DNA from 3 places in the Pseudoalteromonas sp. 120-MNA-CIBAN-0494 genome. Region 1 is predicted to be linked to each of the others. Evidence: predicted binding sites of a transcription regulator. Region 1 holds the regulator's gene; each other region holds the start of a gene.

Evidence for each region. Region 1 encodes sigma-54, which starts transcription at its own class of promoters, with help from an activator protein. Its sites were predicted from a motif close to GTTGGCACGNNNNTNGNNT; they were not measured.
Region 2: the regulator sigma-54 is predicted to act here: its motif matches at 2,689-2,707, upstream of AAEY55_RS13400 (EF-hand domain-containing protein).
Region 3: the regulator sigma-54 is predicted to act here: its motif matches at 2,129-2,147, upstream of AAEY55_RS17035 (BON domain-containing protein).

What each region holds. Positions count from the first base shown of each region.
Region 1 covers NZ_JBEOOE010000002.1:134,741-139,030, reverse strand. Annotated here, with positions in the region: gene rapZ (RNase adapter RapZ) at 1-748, opposite strand, end outside; gene ptsN (PTS IIA-like nitrogen regulatory protein PtsN) at 770-1,222, opposite strand; gene hpf (ribosome hibernation promoting factor) at 1,227-1,514, opposite strand; gene AAEY55_RS02345 (RNA polymerase factor sigma-54) at 1,541-3,034, opposite strand; gene lptB (LPS export ABC transporter ATP-binding protein) at 3,104-3,829, opposite strand; gene lptA (lipopolysaccharide transport periplasmic protein LptA) at 3,826-4,290, opposite strand, start outside.
Region 2 covers NZ_JBEOOE010000024.1:11,685-15,974, reverse strand. Annotated here, with positions in the region: gene AAEY55_RS13415 (YigZ family protein) at 1-110, shown strand, start outside; gene AAEY55_RS13410 (TrkH family potassium uptake protein) at 160-1,611, shown strand; gene AAEY55_RS13405 (flagellar brake protein) at 1,651-2,322, shown strand; gene AAEY55_RS13400 (EF-hand domain-containing protein) at 2,790-3,002, shown strand; gene AAEY55_RS13395 (calmodulin) at 3,152-3,364, shown strand; gene AAEY55_RS13390 (EF-hand domain-containing protein) at 3,432-3,647, shown strand; gene trkA (Trk system potassium transporter TrkA) at 3,723-4,290, opposite strand, start outside.
Region 3 covers NZ_JBEOOE010000048.1:7,499-11,788, reverse strand. Annotated here, with positions in the region: gene AAEY55_RS17045 (tRNA1(Val) (adenine(37)-N6)-methyltransferase) at 1-651, opposite strand, end outside; gene srmB (ATP-dependent RNA helicase SrmB) at 727-1,953, shown strand; gene AAEY55_RS17035 (BON domain-containing protein) at 2,208-2,528, shown strand; gene AAEY55_RS17030 (YgiQ family radical SAM protein) at 2,668-4,290, opposite strand, start outside.

The DNA.
Region 1 (4,290 bases):
CACCAGTACAACCAATAGCAATGGTTAAATAACTGCGATTATTACGCTCTAGGTGTGGTAACCACGTTTGTACAAAGGTTTGAATTTGCCAAGTGAATTTTTGCACAATACTATGACTAGCTAAATAATCTTTTACTGGTTGATCTAATCCAGTTAAAGGCTTGAGCTCCGGTTCCCAGTGTGGGTTTGGTAAAAAACGCGCATCAAAAACATAATCAGCACCTTTGGGAATACCATGCTTAAAGCCAAACGACTCAAAGGTAATGATAAGCTGTTTGTCTTTTTTACCGAGTATGGTTTCACGCATAGATTCAGCAAGTTGATGCACACTTAAATCGGTTGTATCAATGACATGATCAGCCCGCGTTACGAGTACATCGAGTAATTCTTTTTCCTTTTTTATTGCTAAATCTAGCGGTAGCGAATCAATCGAAAGCGGGTGCAAGCGACGTGTTTCTGAATAACGGCGGATTAACGTTTGATCGTCGCTATCTAAATAAAATAACGTTGGTTTAGCAAAGTCGGGCAAGTACTCAAGAATATCGTTAAACTGCTGCTGGTCTTTAGGCAGGTTACGCACGTCTATACTAACGGCTATTTTATCGTAGTTATCAGAGACACTGCGCACTAATGAAGGCAGCAAATTTACCGGAATATTATCTACACAATAGTAACCTAAATCTTCTACAACACGTAAAGCAACTGACTTACCAGAACCTGATCGGCCACTTATAATAATTAATTCCATTTACCACCCCTTTATTAGTAACTAGGATTGATCCAAAATAACTTGGTATAACGCTTCATCAGACTTTGCCGCACGCAATTGCTTACAAAACTCTTTATCGTTTAGTTTATCAGCTATTGTGGCTAGTGTTTTCAAGTGCTGCTGGTTATCGCCATCGGGCACTATAAGCGCAACAAAAATATCAACTGGACGATTATCAATTGCATCAAAATTAATAGCGGTTTCGCTTATTAAAATTAAGGCAAGAGGCTCTTGTGCCCCGCTCATACGGCCATGTGGAATTGCTATTCCTCGGCCAATACCGGTACTACCTAGCTTTTCTCTTGCCAATAAAGCAGTGAGAATATCTTGCTGAGGTAAATACGGCATTTTTTTATGCGCGAGTTCACTGATGAATTCTAAAATTCTTTTTTTACTATTAAAAAGGACCACAGCTTTGCTGCAGTCCTGGCATATAAGTGAGCTTAATTTCATAGTGTTAGTGTCGAGCAAACTTCTCTTTGTGTTTAATTACTTGACGATCGAGTTTGTCAATCAACGAGTCAATGGCAGCGTACATATCTTGGTGTTCGGTCGATGCAAATAGCTCAGCGCCACTTACAAAAATTGTTGCTTCAGCTTTTTGACTTAATTTTTCTACATCGAGAATAACATGCACATTAGTTATGTGATCTGAGTGTCTTTGCAGCTTTGCAAATTTATTATTTACATAGTCTCTTAATGAGTCTGTAATGTCTACATGACGACCAGTTAAGTTTAGTTGCATCAGCATTTTCCTCTTTGTTGTACGTCTTAAATCAAGCTTTTACGTTGATTCGACGGGGGAATAGCCAGAGATTCGCGATATTTTGCAATTGTCCGTCTAGCTACTTTAATTCCTTGCTCAGCCAATATATCTGCAATCTTGCTATCACTCAATGGTTTGGCTAAGTTTTCTGCAGCTATCAACTTTTTAATCAGGGCACGTATGGCAGTTGATGAACATTCGCCACCATTTTCGGTGCTTACATGGCTTGAAAAAAAGTACTTAAGCTCAAAAATGCCACGTGGAGTGTGCATATATTTTTGCGTAGTGACCCGTGAAATAGTCGACTCGTGCATTTCAACTATTTCGGCAACATCGTTTAATACCATAGGTTTCATGGCTTCTGGGCCATGTTCAAAAAACGCTTGTTGCTGCTTAACAATACAATTAGTTACTTTCAGGAGCGTTTCGTTTCTACTTTCTAGGCTTTTAATAAACCATTTAGCTTCTTGTAAGTGCGAGCGAATAAATTGGCTGTCACCGCTGGATTTTACTGTACGAGACATAGCCGCATATTGGCTGTTAACACGTATTTTTGGCATGCTATCTGGGTTTAGCTCTACCACCCAGCGGCCTTTTATTTTTTTAACAGACACGTCAGGTATAACGTATTCAGACTCTTCTCTGACAATAGTATCCGCAGGCTTAGGATTAAGCGTATGAATAAGTGTCATTATTTCTTTAAGCTCTTCTTCTTTGAGCTTAGTTTTTTTCATTAACGTACGATAGTCGCGAGCAGCGAGTAAATCGATATGATCAGTTAACACCATTTTTGTTTCGTTAATATAAGGGGTGTCTTTATCAAATTGATTTAATTGAATGCATAAGCATTCTTGCAAGCTGCGAGCTGCAATACCAACAGGATCAAATAATTGAATGCGCTTTAGCACTGCTTCTATTTCATCTAGTTCTACTTCGTGTTCGTCGTCAGTTTCTTGGTTAAAGCTTGCTAAAAGGTCTTCGCAACTGAGGGTTAAAATACCAGAGTCATCTACGGCTTCAACGATAGCTATGGCAATAGCTTCGTCGGTAGGGCTAAAAGGGGTGAGCTGTAATTGCCACATTAAGTATTCATGCAGGGTTTCGGTTGATGCACCTTGATAAATAGATTCATCTTCAGGCATTGGCCCTGATGAAGAGGCAGGCGCTGCGCTCATATATTCATCCCATGATACATCCATGGCCATGTCGTCGCTTATGGTGTCTTTATTTAGTGCTTCACCGCTATCTTGCTCATACTCGCTTGGGGTGTCGTCAGCAGAGGCGCTAACAGTAATGTCATCTGCTTTTTGCTCGTTTTTACCTGCTGATTCTTCCGTGTAATCTTGTTCATCAACTTCAAGTAATGGGTTGCTATCAAGTGCTTCTTGTATTTCTTGCTGGAGATCCAAGGTACTAAGCTGCAATAAGCGAATAGCCTGTTGCAGTTGCGGAGTCATTGTAAGTTGCTGGCCCATGCGCAGCTGTAATGATTGCCTCATTTATCTCTAACAATCCTTATAAATTGATATGATTAATCTTAGCAGATGCTTATAGTAATAACATAAATATTACAGTTTGAACTGCTCGCCTAAATAAACATCACGTACTGTTTTATCGTTTAATACAAATTCAGGAGTACCAGATGCAATTAGCTCCCCATGAGAAACAATGTAGGCTTTTTCACAAACATCAAGGGTTTCCCTTACATTGTGGTCGGTAATTAGTACGCCAATACCACGATTTTTAAGGTGTTCTATAATTTTTTTAATATCGAGCACTGAAATAGGATCCACGCCAGCAAAGGGCTCATCAAGCAATATAAATTTAGGATCTGCAGCTAAAGCACGTGCTATTTCTACGCGGCGACGTTCACCACCAGATAGCGCCATACCTAAGCTGTCGCGAATATGTTGCAGGCTAAATTCGTCCAACAAACTATTTAGGGTTTCTTCCCTGGCTTGTTTATTTAGTTGCTTACGCGTTTCTAAAATAGCCATTAAATTTTGATACACAGTGAGCTTTCTAAAAATAGAAGATTCTTGTGGTAAATAACCAATACCTAAACGAGCACGGCTGTGCATAGGAAGTAAGGTAATATCGTTATCATCAATTAATATTTTACCTTTGTCGCTAGGAACTAAGCCTACAATCATGTAAAAGGTAGTGGTTTTACCTGCGCCATTTGGGCCAAGTAAACCAACAATGCTGCCAGCTTTTACTTCAAGTCCTACATTTTTAACAACTTCACGGCCTTTATAGCTTTTTGCTAATAGCTCTGCTTTTAATGTACTCATGGCTGACCTTTATTGAGTTTTTGTTCTTTTTTTACGTCTATAGGCACTAAAATAGTGTGTACCCGATCAGTTGAGTTTTCATCTTTTTCAGCACTTATAAGCTGTTGCTCTATATCGTAGGTGATGCTTTTAGCCGTAATTTTTTGCCCAGCTTGAGAAATGTTTGCATCTCCTACCAGGGTTAAAAAACGTTTCGCTACATCGTAACGTACTTCGTTAGCGCTGGCGCTCATGACAGTACCATCTGCTTGCTTTTCTTCAAAATATGCAGGGCTGCCCGTGGCAATTAATAGTTGTTTATTATCGCCAAGTTCGTCGCGCTTATGTACTTCTAAACGATCGGCGGTTATACGACGATTGCCGTGAATTATCTCGACATTTTTATCAAAAATACCAACGTTTTCTTTTAGTTGACCTTCTTGTCGGTCAGCACTAATAGAAATTTGATTAGCTAATGGGGA
Region 2 (4,290 bases), on a different contig from region 1:
CTGCTAATATTGAATGGGTTATTACTATTGATAGCCGCCAAGCGACGCAAGCAATTCAAGATATTTTTGATTTAAGCCACGGCGCGGTTGAGTTAACCATTAAAGAGTAAGACAATATCTTACTCGTTAAACTTACTAATAATAAAAGCGATACGCTAAATGCAATTTCGTACCATTATAAAAATCCTTGGGCAACTTGTTGCACTGTTTAGTATTACCATGGTGCCTCCGGCAATCGTGTCTTTAATTTATAAAGACGGTGGTGGTGTTCCTTTTGTTTTGGCTTTTATTTTTAGTGTCACTATTGGCTTAATGGCTTATTACCCTAACCGCCACGAAGATGGAGATTTAAAAGCGCGGGAAGGGTTTTTAATTGTTGTGTTATTTTGGTTGGTACTTGGCGCGTTTGCATCCTTACCGCTGATATTTTTACAAGAGCCAAACCTATCACTGGCTGATGCGGTATTTGAAGCGTTTTCGGGGTTAACCACCACCGGAGCAACGGTACTAACCGGTATAGAGTACTTGCCTAAATCGGTATTATTTTATCGCCAACAACTACAGTGGTTTGGCGGTATGGGGATCATTGTATTGGCGGTTGCTATTTTACCTATGCTAGGGGTTGGTGGTATGCAGCTATATCGCGCCGAAATACCAGGGCCAGTAAAAGACTCTAAAATGACCCCGCGAATTGCCGACACCGCAAAGCACCTTTGGTATATATATGTGTCAATTACACTTGCGTGTACCTTGGCATATTGGATTGCAGGCATGGATTGGTTTGACGCAATAAGCCATGCGTTCTCAACGGTCGCCATTGGTGGGTTTTCTACTTATGATGCCTCTATGGGGCATTTTGATAGCCCAGTAATTAACTTTATTTGTGTGTTCTTTTTAATTATTGCAGCCATTAACTTTTCACTGCATTACGCTGCGGTAGCAAGTAGAAATATCAGTGTTTATATTCGCGACCCTGAGTTTAAAGTGTTTTTATGTATTCAGTTAGCGCTGGTGGTGATTTGCTTTACCGTGCTTTCGTCTCATGAAGTGTATGCCAATGGCGATGAAACACTCGACCAAGCGCTATTTCATGCTGTTTCAATTAGCAGTACGGCAGGATTTGCCACCGATAACTTTTCGGCTTGGCCATTATTTTTACCAATACTGCTTATATTTTCGAGCTTTATAGGTGGCTGTGCGGGCTCTACCGGTGGCGGTATGAAAGTGGTGCGCGTATTCTTACTATACTTACAAGGCGTGCGAGAGCTTAATAGGCTAGTGCATCCTCGGGCTATATATTCTATCAAGTTAGGCAGCAAAGCGTTGCCAGACAAAGTAGTAGAAGCTGTATGGGGGTTTTTCTCAGCGTACGCATTGGTGTTTATAATTATTATGCTAGCGCTGATGGGAACCGGTATGGATAACATTACAGCATTTTCTGCTACTGCAGCGTGTTTAAATAACCTTGGCCCGGGCTTAGGAGATGTTGCATCGCACTATGGGTCTATTAGTGATGGTGCTAAATGGTTGCTTACTATTGCTATGGTATTTGGCCGTTTAGAAATATTTACTTTATTAGTGCTGTTTACGCCTACATTTTGGCGCGGATAATTTAATTGTTAGTTTATAAAGAGTATTAGGGAAAAGGATATGCCAACAACTAACCTAGAAAAGTTACACCAAATAATGTCTGGTGCCATGGTTGATCTTGAAATTTTAACACCAACAGCCAGCAAGCGTGTAAAAACAGAGTTTATAGGTTTGCTCGAAAATCGATTTATTATTTTAAACTATCCGAGCTCAAAGCGCCTGCCTACAGCAAGCGACTACCTGCACGATGGGGTAATGGTGGTAGTAAGAGCACTAATAGAGGGAAGTGGTGGGCAGGTTATCGCTTTTCGTCAGCAAATAATGTCAGTTGCATCTCATCCCGCACGCTTACTTTTTATTAATTACCCAAAGCAAGTGCAGTTATTCGATTTACGCTCGCAAACTCGTATACCTACCTTATTATCGGCCAAGCTAAAACTTAGTGATGACAGGATACTCGACGGGGTAATTAAAGATATTTCGCTAACGGGCGTAAAGTTTGATCTTAAAGACAAAACCCAGGCTGAAAATATTAAAGGGATGCAATGCTCAATCATCCTCGATAGTAGTAATAAGCAAGTTAAAGACTTTCAGGGAGAAATTTGTAGCGTGAAAGAACACGTTCAAGGTGCTTACTGTGGAATAAAGCTATTAGCCAGCGAAGAAGAAATGAAAAGCTTTATGGGGGATCACTTTATTGACCCTTCAATACTCCAATCAGAAACCGAGTAACTGTACATTTCGCTATTTTGCAACAAAATAGCGATTTATTAAATTTAATTTTAAATAACGCATACCTGCATTGATAAAAATAAAATAATCTATAAAAACAATAATTTATAAAAGTAAAAGCTATTGGTTATTTTCATTTCAAAAATTATTCAGCTGTAACCGAGTTGAATACCCCAGCTAAACAGTCTCCTTACAGTGTGTATTTATAATCTGTGGCGTTTTTTGCTTTTTGTAAGGCATTGAATTTGTTCGAACTTATTTTTTGGGCTTAAAGTGTGTTGCAAAAAGGCAACAAAAATAGACAGTTAATTATCACCTTTAAGTGTATGTTACCTTTAACTAATTGAAGTTATTGATGTTTTAAATGTTGGCATCGAAGTTGTAATAGTTAAGCTGTATTGCATTAAACGTGATTTAAAGTGAAGCACTTAATCGCAGTTAACATAAACTTTGAAGGAAGATTGATTATGAAAACATTAAATAAAACGTTAGCACTTATCGCTCTAGCATCGTCATCAGCCGCTTTTGCAGCAAGTGATTTTGATACCCTTGATGTAGATGGTAATGGCGCAATTAGTCAAAGCGAAGCTGCTGTTGATGCAGAGTTAATGAGTATTTTCTCAGAGCTTGATACTGACCAAAACGGTGAGTTATCAAAAGAAGAATTTTCTAAAGCATAAGCAAAATGCAAGGTTGATAAAATTCTGTGTTGCCAAAGACAACCTAAGTAAGCAAGGGAGCTTATGAAAAAGAATAACAAGGAAAGTATAAACCTTAGTATATCTAATTTTTTGATAAAGCATTGAATAACATAGTAAAGGATTAAATTATGAAACAGTTAAATAAAGCACTCGCACTTATCGCTCTAGCATCGTCATCAGCCGCTTTTGCAGCAAGTGATTTTGATACCCTTGATGTAGATGGTAATGGCGCAATTAGCCAAAGTGAAGCGTCGGTAGATTCCGATTTAATCGCACAATTTGCAGAGTTAGATACAGATGGTAACGGTGAGCTTTCTAAAGCAGAGTTTGCTAACTACTAATTACTTTTTCGGTTATTTTTCACAGCCAGGGATTTCTGAGAAGGACCTCTCATTTTAGGAGATTATTATGAAAGTATTAAATACATCACTTGCGATTTTAGTTTTAGCGTCTTCAGCAGCAGCCTATGCAGCAGTGGATTTTGCCTCTTTTGATACCAACGGCGATGGTGTTATTTCTCAGCAAGAAGCTGCGGCAAATACACAGTTAGTAAAAATATTTGATCAGCTAGATACTGACGGTAATGGCGAACTTTCTAAAGAAGAGTTTGCCAAAGTACAATAAAGCTTTAGTACCCTATATTAAAAAAGCAGCTTAACTAAGCTGCTTTTTTGTGTTTAAAGTACCAACAATGTACTGCTATAAAAATATAGCGCTCACCTGAAATAGTTTTTCTACAATATTAATGTGCTTTTTATCAATTAAGAACATGATGACATGGTCGCCCGACATAATAATGGTATCGTCGTGGGCAATAAGCACGTCGTCGTTACGTACTACAGCACCAATAGTAGTACCTGCTGGGAGTTTTATATCCCTTACAGTTCGGCCAACTACTTTAGATGTATTTTCATCACCATGGGCAACAGCTTCAATAGCTTCAGCTGCACCTTTGCGTAGTGAATATACGTTAACAATATCGCCGCGGCGAACATGAGTAAGTAATGCCGAAATAGTGGCTTCTTGTGGTGAAATTGCAATATCAATATCGCCGCCTTGTACTAAGTCAACGTATGCACTGCGTTGAATAAGTACCATGGTTTTTTGTGCGCCCATACGTTTTGCTAGCATGGCCGACATTATATTTACTTCATCATCGTTGGTTACCGCAATAAACACATCAACCTGATCTATATGCTCTTCTGACAATAGCTCTTGGTCTGACGCATCTCCGCAAAAAACAATCGTGTTGTCGAGCATTTCAGAG
Region 3 (4,290 bases), on a different contig from region 1:
ATAGTTGTTTTCATTATCTTTTATACACAAAGCTGATTCCACAATGCTCTGGTTTATATAGCTAAAGGTCATTAGGCTTCGGCTAATCGCTTTATTTGGCGTCGCCTTTACTTGGCAATGAGTATTTAAAAAAAGCCCGTTTTGAGTAGCAAGTTCAATAAACACCGCAACCTCTGTAGTGGGTAAAATTAAGCTAAAGGTTGAGCCTGAATGACTGAGCTTTTTAAAAGCACTAATTAGCTCAGCAAAACTTAAACCATCTGTATGGCGCGCAATATTACGCGCCTTATTATTACCTTTTAAACTGTGATTAAAATACGGCGGATTGGCTATCACTACATCAAATGGCTGCGCGCTGTTAAAAGTTTGAATGCTTTGCTGGTGCACCTCTATATTTGGCCACGGGCTAGCGGCAATATTTTGCAACGCTTGTTGGTAAGCATTTTTATCAACTTCTACCGCCGTTATAGTTAACTGGGGGCTGCGCTGTTTGCACATAAGCGCCAGCAATCCCGTGCCTGTACCTATATCGAGCAAGCTGTTGGCATTACTTAAATTAGCCCATGCTCCAAGCAAAATACCATCGGTTGATACCTTCATTGCACACTGTTCGTGCGCAACTTTAAATTGTTTAAATGCAAAACCAGACATTTTTTCACCTTTTCATTCACCAAGCAGGCGTAACCGAGTATAATTAGTGCCATTGTCCTTTATTTTTGACACTCTATGCAATTTTCTGAATTTGATCTTGATAACAAGCTACTCGACGCCATTAATAAAATGGGTTACGAAACGCCAACCAGCATTCAACAACAAGCTATTCCTGAAGCACTTCAGGGGCGTGACATTTTAGCATCTGCGCCTACAGGTACAGGTAAAACAGCCGCCTTTTTAATTCCGGCTATTCAATATTTATTGGATTTTCCGCGTCGTGATCCTGGTTTTGCGCGCGTATTAGTAATGACGCCAACTCGTGAGCTAGCTTATCAAATTCATGAACAATGCGAACTACTTGCTAAACGTACTAACCTTAAAATTGGGGTAGTAACAGGCGGTATTAACTATGGTACGCATAAAGAGATTTTTGAAAAAAATAATGACATTTTAATCGCCACCCCAGGGCGTTTAATGGAATATTTAGAAACCGAAAACTTTCATGCTGAACACGTAGAAATGCTTATTATTGATGAAGCCGACCGCATGCTAGACATGGGCTTTAAAAAAGAAATGAGCCGTATTTGTGATGAAGCTAAAAATCGTCGTCAGTGCTTTTTATTTTCAGCAACCCTTGAAGGCGACAGTGTTGAAAGATTTGCTGAAACAACGCTAAACGATCCAGCATTGCTTGAAGCTGAATCGTCACGCAAAGAAAAGGCTAAAATTCACCAGTGGGTACATTTAGCCGACGACTATCATCATAAACTTGAGCTGTTAGTTAATACCCTTAATGGCCCAGACGTAACTAAAGCCATAGTGTTTGTTAAAACCCGTGAGCGTCTTGAAACGCTAATTGGTGAACTAACAACTAACGACGTTAAAGCAGCCTGGTTACGCGGCGAAATGCCGCAAGACAAACGCATGAAAGCGATGGAAAACTTCCATAGCGGCAAAACCCGTATATTAGTTGCTACCGATGTAGCGGCGCGCGGTATTGACGTGGCTGATATTAGCCATGTAATTAACTTTGACCTACCACGCACAGCCGATATATATGTACACCGTATTGGCCGTACAGGCCGCGCTGGTAAAAAAGGCATCGCTCTTTCACTGGTTGAAGCGCACGATATTGGCATTCTTTATAAAATAGAACGCTATATTGAGCAAAAACTTAAACGTCGTGTTATTAAAGGATTAGAGCCAAAGCATAAAGAAGCTAAGCCGCCGGCTAAAAAGCGTAAAGATCCGGTTAAAATGAAAGCGAAGAAAAAAGCTAAGGTTAAAAAGAAAAAGTAACTTAAGCGCATACTGTAAGTAGTATTATATTAGCCGACAAAAATGTCGGCTTTTTAATGCCTGCTCCTCCATAACTGCATGGTTTAGGGCTATGTAATCTCTACTTAGTTTTATGTAACAATTGCCCACCTGAATTCCCACTTAATAAAATAGCCTTTATTTTCAGTACATTAAATATGGAACGATAATTGTAACTATCATGGTAACTCTGCCTAATTTGGCTACCCGATTAATTGCAATGTAAGGATATGATTATGAGCCGTTTAAAATTAACTATCGCTTTAGTATCATTTTGTTGTTTGTTTTTATTAGCATGCGCTACAAAAGTGAGTGCTACAACAAATATGGTTGTCGTTAGCAGCCTAGCAACCCAACCAAACTTACAGCAATCGATTACCCACACTTTGCGTACCAACCCCAATTTAGCGCTAAGCGATATTCGCGTACAAGTTAAAAATGGTGAAGTAGATTTATACGGTAAAGCGCAAACAGGTTTTGAGCGTGCGTTGGCACAAAAGTTTTTAGAAAATATGGATGGCGTAAAAATCATTCGTAACAAAATTGATATTATTTAAGTTCTACTTAAATAACTTACATAAAAAATGCCGCTTATTGCAAAATAAGCGGCATTTTTTTCAGTGCTCATATATTCAGTAATCAAGCCCAAGCTTAGTAATAAGCCAAACAGGCTAACTACTTTTTAAGCTATGAGCTCTATTTAGCTCTTTGGCGATTACTCGCTACCTTTGGTTTTGTATTGGCCTTATGAAATTGGCTAAAACCAGTATGGCGCGTTAATGCTGGGCGCCCACCTCGACTACTTCCTTTTGCAGCTCTTTCGTCGCGCCCTTCTTCTGGCACTAAGCAATTTGGCGCTTTACCTATTAGGTTAGCTTTACCCATTTTGCGCAGTGCTTCGCGGATCATTGGCCAGCCCGCAGGATCGTGATAGCGTAAAATTGCTTTATGTAAACGACGCTGGCGCGCACCTTTCGGCACAGGTACTACTTCGGTATTATTTTTAATATTACGCAGTGAGTTCATCTCGGTATGATAAATAGTGGTCGCATTTGCCATTGGAGATGGGTAAAAATTTTGTACCTGATCAAGTTTAAAGTCGTTCGACTTAAGCCACAAAGCCATGTTTACCATGTCTTCGTCTTTAGTACCTGGGTGCGCCGAAATAAAGTATGGGATTAAATACTGCTTTTTACCCGCTTCTTTTGAGTACTTATCAAATAACGCTTTAAACTGATCGTACGCTCCCATACCTGGCTTCATCATTTTTGATAATGGTCCATCTTCGGTATGCTCTGGCGCTATTTTTAAATATCCACCTACATGGTGAGTAACTAATTCTTTAACGTAACGTGGATCTTGCACGGCTAAATCGTAGCGTACACCCGAGGCGATTAATATTTTTTTAATGCCTTTAACTTCACGGGCTTTTTTATACAGCTCAATTGTTGGCGTATGATCGGTATCCATATGCTTACATATTTCAGGGTATACACACGATAAACGTCGACAGGTACTTTCTGCTTTTTTGCTAGTACAACCCAATTTATACATGTTGGCTGTTGGGCCACCTAAGTCAGAAATAACCCCGGTAAACCCGGGTACTTTATCTCTAATTTGCTCAATTTCTTCAATTATTGATTCTTGCGAACGGCTTTGAATAATCCGCCCTTCATGTTCGGTAATCGAACAGAAACTGCAACCACCAAAACAGCCTCGCATAATATTAACTGATGTTTTAATCATGTCGTAGGCAGGTATTTTTGCATCCCCATAGCTAGGATGAGGAATACGTTGATACGGCAAACCAAATACGGCGTCCATTTCATGTGTTTCTAGTGGATATGCTGGGGGATTAACCCAAATAGAACGATCGCCGTGGCGCTGAAAAATAGCACGAGCACAACCTGGGTTAGTTTCTTGGTGCACAATACGAGAAGCATGTGCATACAATGGCTTATTCACACTTACTTGCTCAAACGCAGGTAATTTAACGTAGGTTTTTTCCCATGGCTTAGGGCGCGCTGGCTGAATAGTAATAACCTTGGCGGCTTCGGCTTTTAAGTCTATACCTGCTTGTTTAAATTCTGATTTGCTACAGCCAACATCATCTGCGCCATACGGGTTTGGAATTGGATCAATTTTACCTATTTTATCAATAGCGGTAGAGTCACTGCCACGCCAGCCTGGTAACGGCTCTTTACGAATAACCGCAGTCCCTCGTACATCTTGAATGGTATCGGTACTTTCGCCCGCTGCAATACGATGAGCAACCTCAACCAGTGGGCGCTCCGCATTACCATATATTAAAATATCGGC